4 regions of the Bacillus sp. C-3-6 genome follow, and region 1 is predicted to be linked to each of the others. Evidence: riboswitches for the same ligand, from Rfam matches in the RefSeq annotation. Region 1 holds a riboswitch; each other region holds the start of a gene.

What was found. A riboswitch is a leader RNA that binds a small molecule or an ion and turns the genes downstream of it on or off. The one in region 1 is predicted to bind S-adenosylmethionine.
Region 2: another riboswitch for S-adenosylmethionine. It lies ahead of ACW0JX_RS12875 (ECF-type riboflavin transporter substrate-binding protein); the one in region 1 lies ahead of ACW0JX_RS20720 (bifunctional homocysteine S-methyltransferase/methylenetetrahydrofolate reductase).
Region 3: another riboswitch for S-adenosylmethionine. It lies ahead of ACW0JX_RS04045 (sugar ABC transporter substrate-binding protein); the one in region 1 lies ahead of ACW0JX_RS20720 (bifunctional homocysteine S-methyltransferase/methylenetetrahydrofolate reductase).
Region 4: another riboswitch for S-adenosylmethionine. It lies ahead of ACW0JX_RS17060 (amino acid ABC transporter permease); the one in region 1 lies ahead of ACW0JX_RS20720 (bifunctional homocysteine S-methyltransferase/methylenetetrahydrofolate reductase).

The regions. Positions count from the first base shown of each region.
Region 1 covers NZ_CM137247.1:4,037,483-4,040,628, reverse strand. Annotated here, with positions in the region: gene metI (cystathionine gamma-synthase/O-acetylhomoserine thiolyase) at 1-564, opposite strand, end outside; SAM riboswitch class I at 659-769, opposite strand; SAM riboswitch class I at 973-1,082, shown strand; gene ACW0JX_RS20720 (bifunctional homocysteine S-methyltransferase/methylenetetrahydrofolate reductase) at 1,153-2,985, shown strand; gene metH (methionine synthase) at 2,985-3,146, shown strand, end outside.
Region 2 covers NZ_CM137247.1:2,515,551-2,518,696, reverse strand. Annotated here, with positions in the region: gene ACW0JX_RS12880 (ABC transporter ATP-binding protein) at 1-1,335, opposite strand, end outside; gene ACW0JX_RS12875 (ECF-type riboflavin transporter substrate-binding protein) at 1,346-1,894, opposite strand; SAM riboswitch class I at 2,034-2,149, opposite strand; gene ACW0JX_RS12870 (aspartate/glutamate racemase family protein) at 2,303-2,983, shown strand; gene ACW0JX_RS12865 (macrolide family glycosyltransferase) at 3,074-3,146, opposite strand, start outside.
Region 3 covers NZ_CM137247.1:792,919-796,064, reverse strand. Annotated here, with positions in the region: gene ACW0JX_RS04050 (NCS2 family permease) at 1-1,005, shown strand, start outside; SAM riboswitch class I at 1,094-1,199, shown strand; gene ACW0JX_RS04045 (sugar ABC transporter substrate-binding protein) at 1,288-2,400, shown strand; gene ACW0JX_RS04040 (sugar ABC transporter ATP-binding protein) at 2,397-3,146, shown strand, end outside.
Region 4 covers NZ_CM137247.1:3,333,359-3,336,504, reverse strand. Annotated here, with positions in the region: gene ACW0JX_RS17065 (VanW family protein) at 1-753, shown strand, start outside; SAM riboswitch class I at 982-1,090, shown strand; gene ACW0JX_RS17060 (amino acid ABC transporter permease) at 1,160-1,828, shown strand; gene ACW0JX_RS17055 (amino acid ABC transporter ATP-binding protein) at 1,848-2,609, shown strand; gene ACW0JX_RS17050 (amino acid ABC transporter substrate-binding protein) at 2,621-3,146, shown strand, end outside.

The sequences.
Region 1 (3,146 bases):
GTCAGCACCTTCTGTTAATGGTTGCTGTATATAAGGTGTGTAGAATGTGTTGTCTACAATAAGAAGTAGTCCGTGCCTTTTCGCTACAGTTGCGACTGCAGCAATATCAGTAACTTGCATTAATGGATTAGTTGGAGTTTCTATGAAAATAGCCTTCGTTTCAGTTGTGATAGCTTGCTCAATTTGTTTAATAGACTGTGTATTTACGTATCTACATCGAACATTCCACTTTTTTTCATGTTCAGAAAATAATCGATACGTTCCACCGTATAAATCTTCAGATACAATAAGTTCGTCTCCAGAGCGGAATAGAGAAAGGACGAGGAGAACAGCCGCCATCCCTGAACTACAGGCATAACCTTGTTCGCCATATTCTAAGTCTGCGATTGCCTGTTCTAAAAGACCTCGAGTTGGATTGCCAGTTCGTGAATAGTCAAAGCCAGTAGATTTACCAATTCCTTCATGACGATAAGCGGTTGAGAAATAAACTGGTGGATTAACCGTTCCAGTTGTAGTTTCACTGCGATTGCCGATTTGTGCTAGTTTTGTTTCGATTGTTGACATGTGAAAATTCCTCCTTTTTAAATTGAAACATTAAGTGAATATAAAATAAAAAAAGCCTTCTAAGAAGAAGGCTTTCGGTTTGAATAGAGTCTTCTTCTCATCTGTCAAATCTTTCACAATTTGCTGGAATTAGCACCTTATTAACAAAATGTTAATGGTTGCTGAGGCGTCACAGGGCCAGTCCCTCTACCTCTCTAGATAAGAATGTTCGTATGAAATTTTTATTATGTTTTTAACTTTACAACAAAAGATAATTGAATTGCAACTTTATTTTGAAAAATTTTTATTTTTCCGCAAGTGTCATTGACTTTTACTTTTGTGCATGCTAAATTTATTAAAAAATTAACAAACATTGTTAAAAGGGGAACGCATTTCCTTTTAGCTACATAAATAAAATAATAAAGACAACTCTTATTGAGAGCGGTGGAGGGAAAGGCCCTGTGAAACCCGGCAACCTTCAAACGAAATGTTTGAAACGGTGCTAATACCTGCAAAACGAATGTTTTGCATAATAAGAGGAGGAACGATTATGTCCCCCTCTTCAAAGTGAAGAGGGGGTTTTTATATTGATAGAAATGAGGGAGATTCGTGAAATTACTAGATTTATTATCAAAAGGAATTGTAATAGGTGATGGTGCGGTTGGGACGTTATTGCATTCACATGGCTTGCAAAGTAGCTTTGAAGAATTGAATGTATCTGATCCAGACTTAATTATATCGATTCATAAACAATATGTAGCTGCTGGAGCAGATGTAATTCAAACGAATACGTATGGAGCAAATGAGGCGAAATTACGTATGTACGGCTTAGAAAATCAAGTTACAGAAATTAATAGAGCGGCAGTAAAACTGGCGAAAGCATCTGTGACAGATAAAAATGCAATTTTAGGAACAATTGGTGGTATGAAACATATCGGAGCCGTTACAACGACTGATATGGAAAGGGAGTTTATGCTACTTGAACAGGCAGGGGCTTTACTAGAAGAACAGGTTGATGGATTACTATTAGAAACTTTTTACGATGAATTTGAATTACTTCATGCTGTTAAAGTATTGCGTAAGCAAACGAACATTCCAATTGTTGCTCAATTAGCGTTACATGAAGCAGGTACGACTCAAAATGGAAATGATGTCAATGAAATATTAAAGCAACTTATAGATTACGGTGCAAATGTTGTTGGATTAAATTGTCAACTAGGGCCGCTTCATATGACGGAGGCTTTCAAAATGATATCGATTCCGCAAAATGGCTATTTATCAGCATACCCAAATGCAGGTCTCCCGAATTATGTGGAGGGACGTTACGTATATGAGGGAAGCCCAGCTTATTTTGAGGCGATGACGCCGAGATTTATTGAGCAAGGTATTCGGTTATTAGGTGGTTGTTGTGGTACGACTCCAGAACATATTCAAAGTATGAAGCACGCTGTTGCGAATGTTACACCTGTAATAGAAAAAGACACCATTCAAAGGCCGAAAGTTGTTCATACGCATGAGAAACGTTCGAAGGCTCACGTCACTCTAGCAGAGAAAGCGAAAAAACAAACGACAGTTGTAGTGGAATTAGATCCACCGAAAACGTTAGATACACAGCGGTTTTTTGAAGGAGCAAGAGCTTTAAAAAGAGCGGGAGCAGATGCTATTACTCTAGCAGATAATTCATTAGCATCGCCTCGTATTTCTAATATGGCAATGGGTGCGTTATTAACGAAGCATGATATCCCGGTATTGACACATTTAACGTGTAGGGATCATAACGTCATTGGACTACAATCTCATTTGTTAGGTTTATCGGCGTTAGGGATGGAAGAAGTGTTAGCTTTAACTGGTGATCCAGCGCGCGTTGGTGATTTTCCTGGTGCAACTTCTGTATACGATTTGTCCTCTATTGAGCTCATTAAAATGATTAAAGAAATGAACGATGGACGTTCAATTTTAGGGAAATCAATTGGACCGGCGACAAGGTTTTCTGTAGGCGGCGCATTTAATCCTCACGTGAGGCACTTAAAAGCAGCGGTTAAGCGAATGGAACGAAAAATAGATGCTGGAGCGGAATATTTTTTAACTCAGCCAATTTACGATATCGCGTTAATTGAAGAAGTGTATGAAGCGACAAAGCATTTGGAACAACCTATTTTTATTGGAATTATGCCGTTAGTAAGTAAGCGGAATGCAGATTTTCTTCATTTTGAGGTACCGGGTATTACTCTTCCAGAAGAAATAAGAGAGAGAATGGATGGACACGAAACGAAAGAGGCGGCAATTGAGGAAGGGATTCGCATTTCGCAAGAATTGATCGACGCAGCGATGAAATATTTTAATGGTATTTATCTTATTACACCATTTTTAAAATATGAAATTACAGAACATCTTGTTAAATATGTAAGAGAAAAGCAAGAAGTGAAAGAAGGTATTAATTGATGAAGTGTATAGAAGAAAAATTACAAAATAGCATTTTAATATTAGATGGTGCAATGGGAACAATGATTCAGCAAGAGGATTTAACTGCTGAAGATTTCGGAGGAGAAGAGTACGAGGGCTGTAATGAATATTTAGTAGAAACAAGACCAGACGTTATTTTA
Region 2 (3,146 bases), 1.5 Mb from region 1:
TGCGATTGTTAATCTCTTTTTTTGCCCATAGCTTAGTGCTTGAATTGGCCAATTACGAAATGGATATAAACCACAAATTTTTAAAGTTCCTTCTACTCTATTCTTAATTTCTTCCTTAGAAAAATTATGTAATGTTAATGTAAATGAAACTTCTTGAAAAACAGTAGGCTGTGTAATCATATGATTTGGATTTTGCATCACGTAAGATATGATTTTCCCACGTTTACGAATAGACCAAGAACTAATATTTTCACCTTCTAACAAGATTTTCCCATTTTTTATTTTGTTTATGCCTATAAGACTATGAGCTAATGTGGATTTCCCTGCTCCATTATGTCCCAACAGTGCCACAATTTCTCCTTCATATATTGAAAGGTTTACATTTTCTAATACTTTTTGTTTATTAGGGTATGAAAATGATAAATTCTCCACTTTAAGTAATTCCTTGTTTTTAGTATTACCTTTTAATATGACTTGTTTCTCCATCCACTCTTTTAGAACGTTGCCTATCTTTTCTTTTTGAAGGTTTTCCATTGGATATATTACGTCATTATTACGATCAAAATGTAATCTCTTTAATGCTTCGATGTAAATAGGCTCTCTTAAGCCAATACGTGGCAATATATTTGACGCTAAGATTTCTTTTGGTGTTCCTATTGCAATGACTTTACCTTCATCAATTAATATAACTTTGTCTAAATCCAGCTTTAAAATTTCTTCTATCCTATGTTCGATAATAACAATCGTTTTATTATATTGCTCATGTATATCTTTCATAAGTTCTATCGTATGTACGGCGCTTAGTGGATCTAAGTTCGCTAACGGTTCATCGAACAATAATATATCCGCATTTGTTGTTAATAAACCAGCTAGAGAAACTGTTTGCTTTTGACCTCCTGATAATTCATGTGGACTTTGTTTATGAAACGTATGCATCTTCACCTTTCTTAATGAGTCCGAAACAATCTTTTTCATATCATCTTGCTTTACACATTCATTTTCTAAATAAAAAGCTACATCTTCTTCTACTGTCAGACCAATAAATTGAGCATCTTGATCTTGCAAAATTGTTCCTACCTGCTTACTTTGTTCAAAAATACTTCCTTCCCTCGGGTCTTTACCGGCAATTAAAACGTTACCTGTACTAGTCCCTTCGTAAGAAAATGGGATTAGCCCATTTATACAATGAGCTAATGTCGACTTTCCTGAACCACTTCGTCCAGCAATTAGTACTTTTTCCCCAGGGTATATATGAAAGGTAATATCACTTAAAGTAGGCTGCGCAGCATGCCCATATTGAAAGGTAAATTGTTCAAACGAAATAATTGGTTTCATGTTAACATCCCTACTCTTCAATTTTTAAATGTGTATGTTTCTTATTAGATTTTGCCAAGCCAATTGTAAGTGGCAATCCAACTACTAAGAAAACGATAACATCGGAAATTGTTGCTCCTAATACTTGTATAACAATTTTGTCAAATGGTTCTCCCATCACAATAATATCGAATGCCCCAGCAAATATAATAGCAATGACAATACCAACTAACCCAGTAATTGCTAAATAAGAAATATGCCCCTTGTTAAACGACCCGTTTTTTACACTAAAACCAACTCTTTTTTGAATAAGACCCATCGAAAAACCAATAATCCCTGAACTAATAACCCAGCCCCACCAAATCCCCCATCCAGCAATCGTATCTGTTACGGTATGACCGATAAGTCCGATTAAGAGTCCTGCCAATGGACCAAATAATGCTCCAAAAACAGTTAATATAGCTAATGCTGGTTTAATAAATGTATTCGGTGCAATAGAAAATCCCCAAAGTCCTAATATCCCGTATAATGCTGCTCCAATACCGATTGCTACTACTAACTTTGTTGATAATTTGTTCATTACAATTCCCCTCTCATATTAGTCAACTTTTATTACTCTATATTTAATTTAAAAATGAATTATGCATCTACACTCCCTTTCTATACAACAAAAAATGACCTCTTATATAAGAGGTCATTTTCTTTCACGTTCAAGAATCCTCTTATCTTTCAAAAAACACAACGTGTCCTCTGCGGAATTAGCACCTTCCTATAAAATTACATAGGGGTTGCTGAGGTTTCTTAGGGCCGTTCCCTCCACCTCTCTGGATAAGTATTAATTTGTAATTCGTATTATGGCACTAAAGAATGTAAATTTCAACACTTTTCTTACTATTTTTATTTTTTGTTAAATGGCGCATTTAAATCATTGTATTCTTATCGGAATTGTGAAATAATGAATTCAAAATCGTTTCGGGAGGAATGCATTATGAAAGTGATTGGTTTGATTGGAGGATTAAGTTGGGAATCTACATCATTATACTATAAACATATTAATACGCTTACACTCTCTCAATACGATCAAAATGCGAAGCTAATTTTATATAGTATGGACTTTGGTGAAGTAACTACTTTATTACAAAACCATCAATATGAAGAAGTGAAAAATGAACTAGTTACAGTTGCAAAGAAAGTTGAAAAATCTGGGGCTGAATGTTTATTAATGTGTTCAAATACTGTACATCTATTTGCTGAGGAGGTAGAACAAGCAATATCTATCCCGCTTCTTCACATTGGTGATGTAAGTGCTAAAAAAATGGTAGAACAGAATATAAAACGTATCGGACTATTAGGAACAAAACAAACGATGGAGCAAGATTTCTATAAATCACGATTAGCGAAATATAACATTGAGACAATTATCCCCAATGACGAGGAAAGAACTTTTATCCACCATGTCATATTAGATGAATTAAGTAGAGGGATCATTTCAGAAACATCTAAAGAAGAGTTATTACAAATTACAAAATCATTAATTCAAAATGGTGCTGAAGGTATATTATTAGGCTGCACTGAAATACCTTTACTCATCTCCCAAAATGATCTCACTGTTCCCGTTTTTGATACTGCTTTTTTACATGCAAATACTGCTGTGCAATTTGCTGGATAAGAATATACAAGCATAAAGGTGAGAACCTCTATGCTTGTATAAAGTTATGACTATTTATCCTGCTATTTGCAGGCAGTAAAGCCCCACCAATTAAATTTTTACTTTATTTAAAAGAGATTCAATAACTGCAATTGCTTCTTTTGAACCACCACATTCTAAAAAG
Region 3 (3,146 bases), 2.0 Mb from region 1:
GCTGTATTCGTAGCAGGTATGATTTTAATTTTGTTATCATTCACATCTTTCCGTACAAAATTAATGGAAGCAATTCCTGAAAACTTAAAACATGCAATTACTGCTGGTATCGGTCTTTTCATCGCCTTTATCGGTTTACGTTTAACAGGTATCGTTACAAAAAATGATGCAAACTTAGTTGGACTTGGTGATCTTCACTCTGCTCCAGTTCTACTAGCATTGGCTGGGCTTGGAATTACTATTGTTCTTATGTCTTTAAATGTAAATGGCGCACTATTTATTGGTATGCTATTAACTGGTATTATCGCTTTCTTCACAGGACAGTTAACATTCTCAAACGGTGTTACATCAATGCCTGGATTACCAGAAGGAATTATCGTTTCAAATCCAATTACTGCTGTATCTGACGTAATTAACTACGGATTATATGGCGTTGTATTCTCATTCTTCCTTGTTACACTATTCGATACAACAGGTACATTACTTGGGGTAGCTCAACAAGGTGGATTTATGAAAGACGGAAAGCTTCCAAAAGCTGGACGAGCTCTTCTATCTGACTCATTTTCAGCAACAATCGGTTCTATGTTCGGAACAACACCATCAACAGCTTACATTGAATCATCTGCTGGTGTTGCAGCTGGTGGTCGTACTGGTTTAACAACTGTTACAGTAGCTGTTCTATTCGCACTAGCAGCATTCTTCGGCCCATTAGTAAGTGCTGTTTCTGGTGTATCAGCTATTACTGCACCATCATTAATTATCGTTGGTAGTCTTATGATGGGTTCAGTTCGCCACATCGATTGGGATGCATTTGATGAAGCATTCCCAGCATTTTTAGTAATCTTAAGCATGCCACTTACATCAAGTATCGCAACAGGTATCGCACTTGGATTTATTTCATATCCACTTATGAAAGTGGCAAAAGGTAAATTCCGTGCTGTTCACCCACTTGTGTATGTATTTGGAATTTTGTTTGCTTATCAATTGATATTCTTACCACATTAAAATCCCTCTTCCTGAGGGATTTTTTTATAAATACTGTTTGACAATACCATTCGTTTGTGGAATAATTCAAAATAGTTAAATATTCGATGTCTTATCAAGAGCAGGTGGAGGGATGAGCCCTACGAAGCCCGGCAACCGACCCATTTATGGGCACGGTGCTAATTCTTACAACACATTGTGTTGAAAGATAAGAGTAATATGATAAGGCGTCTTTTCTATATGAAAAGGCGTTTTTTATTTTCACTCCCTCCTCTCTCTTTTTAGTTTAGGAGGGATTTTTTTATGAAAAAATTATGTTCCATCGTACTTATTTTTCTCTTATTTACATTAGCGGCTTGTACAAATGAACAAGATGCTATCTCTTCACAAAAGCAACAAACTGTGAGAAAGGCGACTACAACGGTAGAAAATCAATTACAAACAGAAATTCCAAGCCAAATGAAGAAGCCATTAAAAATCGCATTAATTATGCAAATGTCCATCGGAACTTTTTCCTCTCAATATATTGAGGGTGTCAAAAAACAAGTTGAGCTATTTGGCGGCAGTGTACAAGTCTACAATTCTGATAACGATTTAGCAAAAATGGCTGCAAATTTAGATACTGCTATTAATTCAAAAGTGGATGGTATTTTAATTGATCATGGCCGTTCTGAAGCACTAAAACCTGGAGTAGAAAAAGCGTTACAGGCGAACATTCCCGTAGTTGCGTTCGATAACGATCTACGCTTGCCAGGTGTGACAATTATTGATCAAGATGACTATAGTCTTGCATGGAAATCATTAAAAACGTTAGCGGAAGATTTGAATGGACAAGGAAATATCGCAGTTGTATGGGTCGGCGGATTTGCTCCAATGGAACGTCGCAATGTTATCATTGATGCTTTTTATAAACGGTATCCAAATATAAAAGAAGTTGCAAGATTCGGTACTGCTAGTAATAACACACCGCTCGATACACAAACACAAGTAGAAGCTTTACTAAAGAAATATCCGAAAAAAGGCGATTTACAAGCTATTTTCGCTTCGTGGGATGAGTTTGCTAAAGGGGCTGTTAAAGCACTTGAACAAGCTGGTCGTACAGATATAAAAGTATATGGCATTGACTTAAGCAATGAAGATTTACAGCTCATGCAAAAAGAAAACTCACCTTGGACTGCTACAGCTGCAACTGATCCAGCTGAAGTAGGTAAGGTTCAAGTACGATTTTTATACAAAAAAATCGCTGGTGAACAAACGCCAGATATTTATTCACTAGAACCTTATTTAGTAAAGAAAAATAGTTTACCAAAAGAAAATATAACAATGGATCAGTTATCAAAATATATAAACGGTTGGGGAGACTCAAAAGATGCATATTCCCCTTGGATGAAAAAATTAGAGAAGGAGAAAAAATGATGACGTTCTCTCTTCAAAACATTACACATTCTTATCATGTCACTACACCTGTTCTAGAAGATGTTTCTATTCATATTCAAAAAGGAAAAGTACACGCTTTACTAGGCATGAACGGTGCGGGAAAAAGTACTTTACTAAAAATAGCAACTGGTGAAATTCAACCAGTTGTTGGCGATATAAAAATTGATACTCAGTCTGTTTCCTTTACTTCACCGCGCGATGCAAAAAAGCATGGCATTTCTTTCGTAACACAAGAAGTAGATCACGGGCTTATTCCCGGATTATCTGTATTAGAAAATGTACTAATCGATCATTTAGCAATGCAAAATAAAGTACTATTTTCAAAGTCCAAATTAGTCGCACTTGCTAAACAACATTTGCAAACTGTACAGGTAAATTTAAATGTTTCGGAAGATGTTTCAAACTGTTCATTACATGAAAAACAATTACTTCTTATCGCAAGAACTTTATCTAACAATACAAATTACCTTTTATTAGATGAACCTACTTCTTCTCTTGGACCAAAAGAAGTTGAAACCTTTGGGAAACTATTAAAAGATTTAACATCAAAAGGAATTGGCATCCTTTTAGTTTCTCATCGTTTATCAGAGATTCGAAATTTCGCGGATGATGTAACTGTATTACATAATGGTCAAGTTGCCCTTTCTGAAACCATTACAACGATTACAGATCAACAAATTGTGGAAGCAATGACTGGAAAACAACTTACACTTCCTATTAATACA
Region 4 (3,146 bases), 700 kb from region 1:
GGTCGAACTGGTACTGAAGTGAAAAAATTAGATTTATCTGGTTTAGGCTATTTTGAAGATGAAGCGAAATTTAAAAAGTCTGTAACAAAGGTTGTTGGTGAGGTTGGAAAAAGCGTCGACAAAAAAATGGTTCCTTCACGTATAGCACCTGATGGAAGTTGGCAAGAAGGAAAACCTTCTTATGAATTAATGGAAAAAGAATTAGTAGATAAATTGTTAAATGTTGGTATGTGGGATGCTACGTATCAGTTGCCGATCGTGGAGAAAAAACCAGTCGCAACATTAAGTGATGCGCAAGGAAATGGTACGGTAATTGGTAGATATGAAACGAACTTAGGTGGTTCAACAGGTGGCCGTATTGAGAATATTCGTTTGTCAGCAGCGAGCATAAATGGAGTTGTGTTAGCAAAAGGAGACCGTTTCTCTTTTAATTCATTAATCGGTGATACAACACCAGATAAAGGATATCAATTAGGGAAAGAAATAGTTGATGGTAAATTAGTAGATGGATATGGCGGTGGTGTTTGTCAAACATCTTCAACTTTATACAATGCAGCAGATCAAGCTGGCCTGAAAATGGTGGAGAGAACTACACATTCTAAAACGGTAGGTTATGTTCCACAAGGAAGAGATGCTACAATTGCATATCCATATTTAGATTTAGTATTTGAAAATACGAATGATGCACCTGTGAAGCTTTATATGGGCATTCAGGGTGGAAAGCTAGTTGCTGAAGTACATAAAATGAGATAAGTATAATACCTTTATAAAAAAGCCATTATTTCTAAGTTTGATAGAATTAATGGCTTTTTTGTGCAATCAATATTACACCTCAAGATATAATGAACAGGAGGAAATTTAATAGGAGTAAGACAGTCTAAAAAAGCATTAAATTTAATTCATAGTTTTCTTATTGACATTATTAGTAATGGGGTGTATTCTTCATAATAACAACTAAATAAATGGAAAAATTTATTGGTTTTCTTATCAAGAGAGATGGAGGGACTGGCCCGATGAAATCTCAGCAACAGGCTGTATCAAAGTACTGTGCTAACTCCAGCGAACGCAATAGGCGTTTGAAAGATGAGGAGAAATGGATTCACATTTAACTCTTCTTATATGCGTAAGAAGAGTTTTTTGTTTAGAGAGGGGGGATAGAGTGAAGTTTGATGTAACGTATTTTTTAGAAAGTTTTCCGCAATTATTTAAATATGTATACATAACTTTAGGGATTACTGTAGTTTCAATGATTATTTCCTTCGTTATAGGGATCGGCTTGGCGATCATAACGAAAAATAAAACGAAATATTTATATTCAATTGCAAGAGTGTATATCTCTTTCTTTAGAGGAACCCCGTTATTAGTTCAATTGTTTGTTTTATATTTCGGATTACCACAAATCTTTCCGACATTTACAGTGCTTACAGCTATGCAAGCAACTTTAATTGGCCTAAGTTTAAATAATGCTGCTTATTTATCAGAGATTATTCGAGGTTCATTAAATGCTGTGGAATCAGGGCAAATGGATGCCTGTTTATCAGTTGGAATGACAAAGGCGCAAGCGATGCGACAAATTATTTTTCCGCAAGCTATTCGTGTCGCAGTACCGTCACTTGGAAATAATTTTGTTGGATTGTTAAAAGAATCTTCGTTATCTTTTGCACTTGGGGTGGCTGAAATTTTAGCACAAGCGAAAATGCTAGCGGCACAATCATATCGTTATATGGAAAGTTATTTAGCGGTAGCGATAGTATATTGGATTATTACAATCGTAATTAGCTGGGGACAGAAAAAGTTAGAAAAGAAACTTGATGCACCATATTTGTAACAGAAATGAGGTGATATATATGATTGAGATAAGAGATTTGTATAAGTCTTACAAACATAATGAAGTACTAAAAGGGATTTCACTTACTGTAAATAAGGGAGAAGTAGTAGTCATTATTGGACCTTCTGGTTCGGGTAAATCGACATTATTAAGGTGTTTAAACTTATTAGAACAACCGAATGATGGCAGTATTAGAATTGAAGATTTAGAGATTCATGCGAAGAGACTTTATAAAAAAGAAATAATACAATTGCGTCAAAAAACGGCAATGGTTTTTCAAAATTATAATTTATTTAAAAATAAAACAGCATTGCAAAATATTACAACGGCATTAACGGTTGTACAGAAAAAAAGTGAAGAAGAGGGAAAGGGAATATCGAGAAAAATATTAAAACAAGTAGGCTTAGCTGATAAAGAAGATTTTTATCCAACAATGTTATCAGGAGGGCAACAGCAAAGGATAGGGATTGCTAGGGCAATGGCTTTAAATCCCGCAGTATTATTGTTTGATGAACCGACTTCCGCACTTGATCCAGAATTGGTGAATGAGGTATTGCAAGTTATTAAAGACTTGGCAAGACAGCACATAACGATGGTTGTTGTTACACATGAAATGAATTTTGCAAAAGAGGTGGCGGATCGCGTTATATTTATGGCTGATGGCATTATTGTAGAGCAGGGAACACCAGAAGAAATTTTCCGAAACCCACAAAATGAACGTACGAAAAAGTTTTTACGACAATTGAATGCTTCAGAAGAAGGCAATCATTTCGTTATTTAGGAGGAAGAATTGTGAGGAAATCATCATTATTACTAACATTAGCATTAACAGTATCAGTTGGAGTTTTATCAGCTTGTGGTTCAAATACAGCAAGCGAAACAACAAATGAAAAAGTAGTAAAAGTTGGGACATCTGCAGGTCGTAGTCCATTTATTTTTAAAGAGGGTGAGAAAGTAAAAGGCTTTGATGCTGAAATTATTGAAGCGGCTGCTAAAAAGGCTGGGTATAAAGTAGAATGGAATGTTTCTGATTTTGAGGGATTATTTGGCTTATTAGATTCAGGACGAATTGATACAATTGCAAATGAACTATCAGTTTCTCCGGAAAGAAAAAAGAAATATGATTTTTCAATTCCGTACGTGTATTCTGGTTCTGTATTCGCGGTGAAGAAAGATAATCATACCATTAAATCGCTAGAAGATTTAAAAGGTAAGACTGTAGGTGTCGGGCTTGGTACAGCTGGAGAGCAAGAATTAAAAGCATTAAATAAAAATAATGCTTTTACAATTAAAACGTTCTCAGAGGATCCGACAGCGG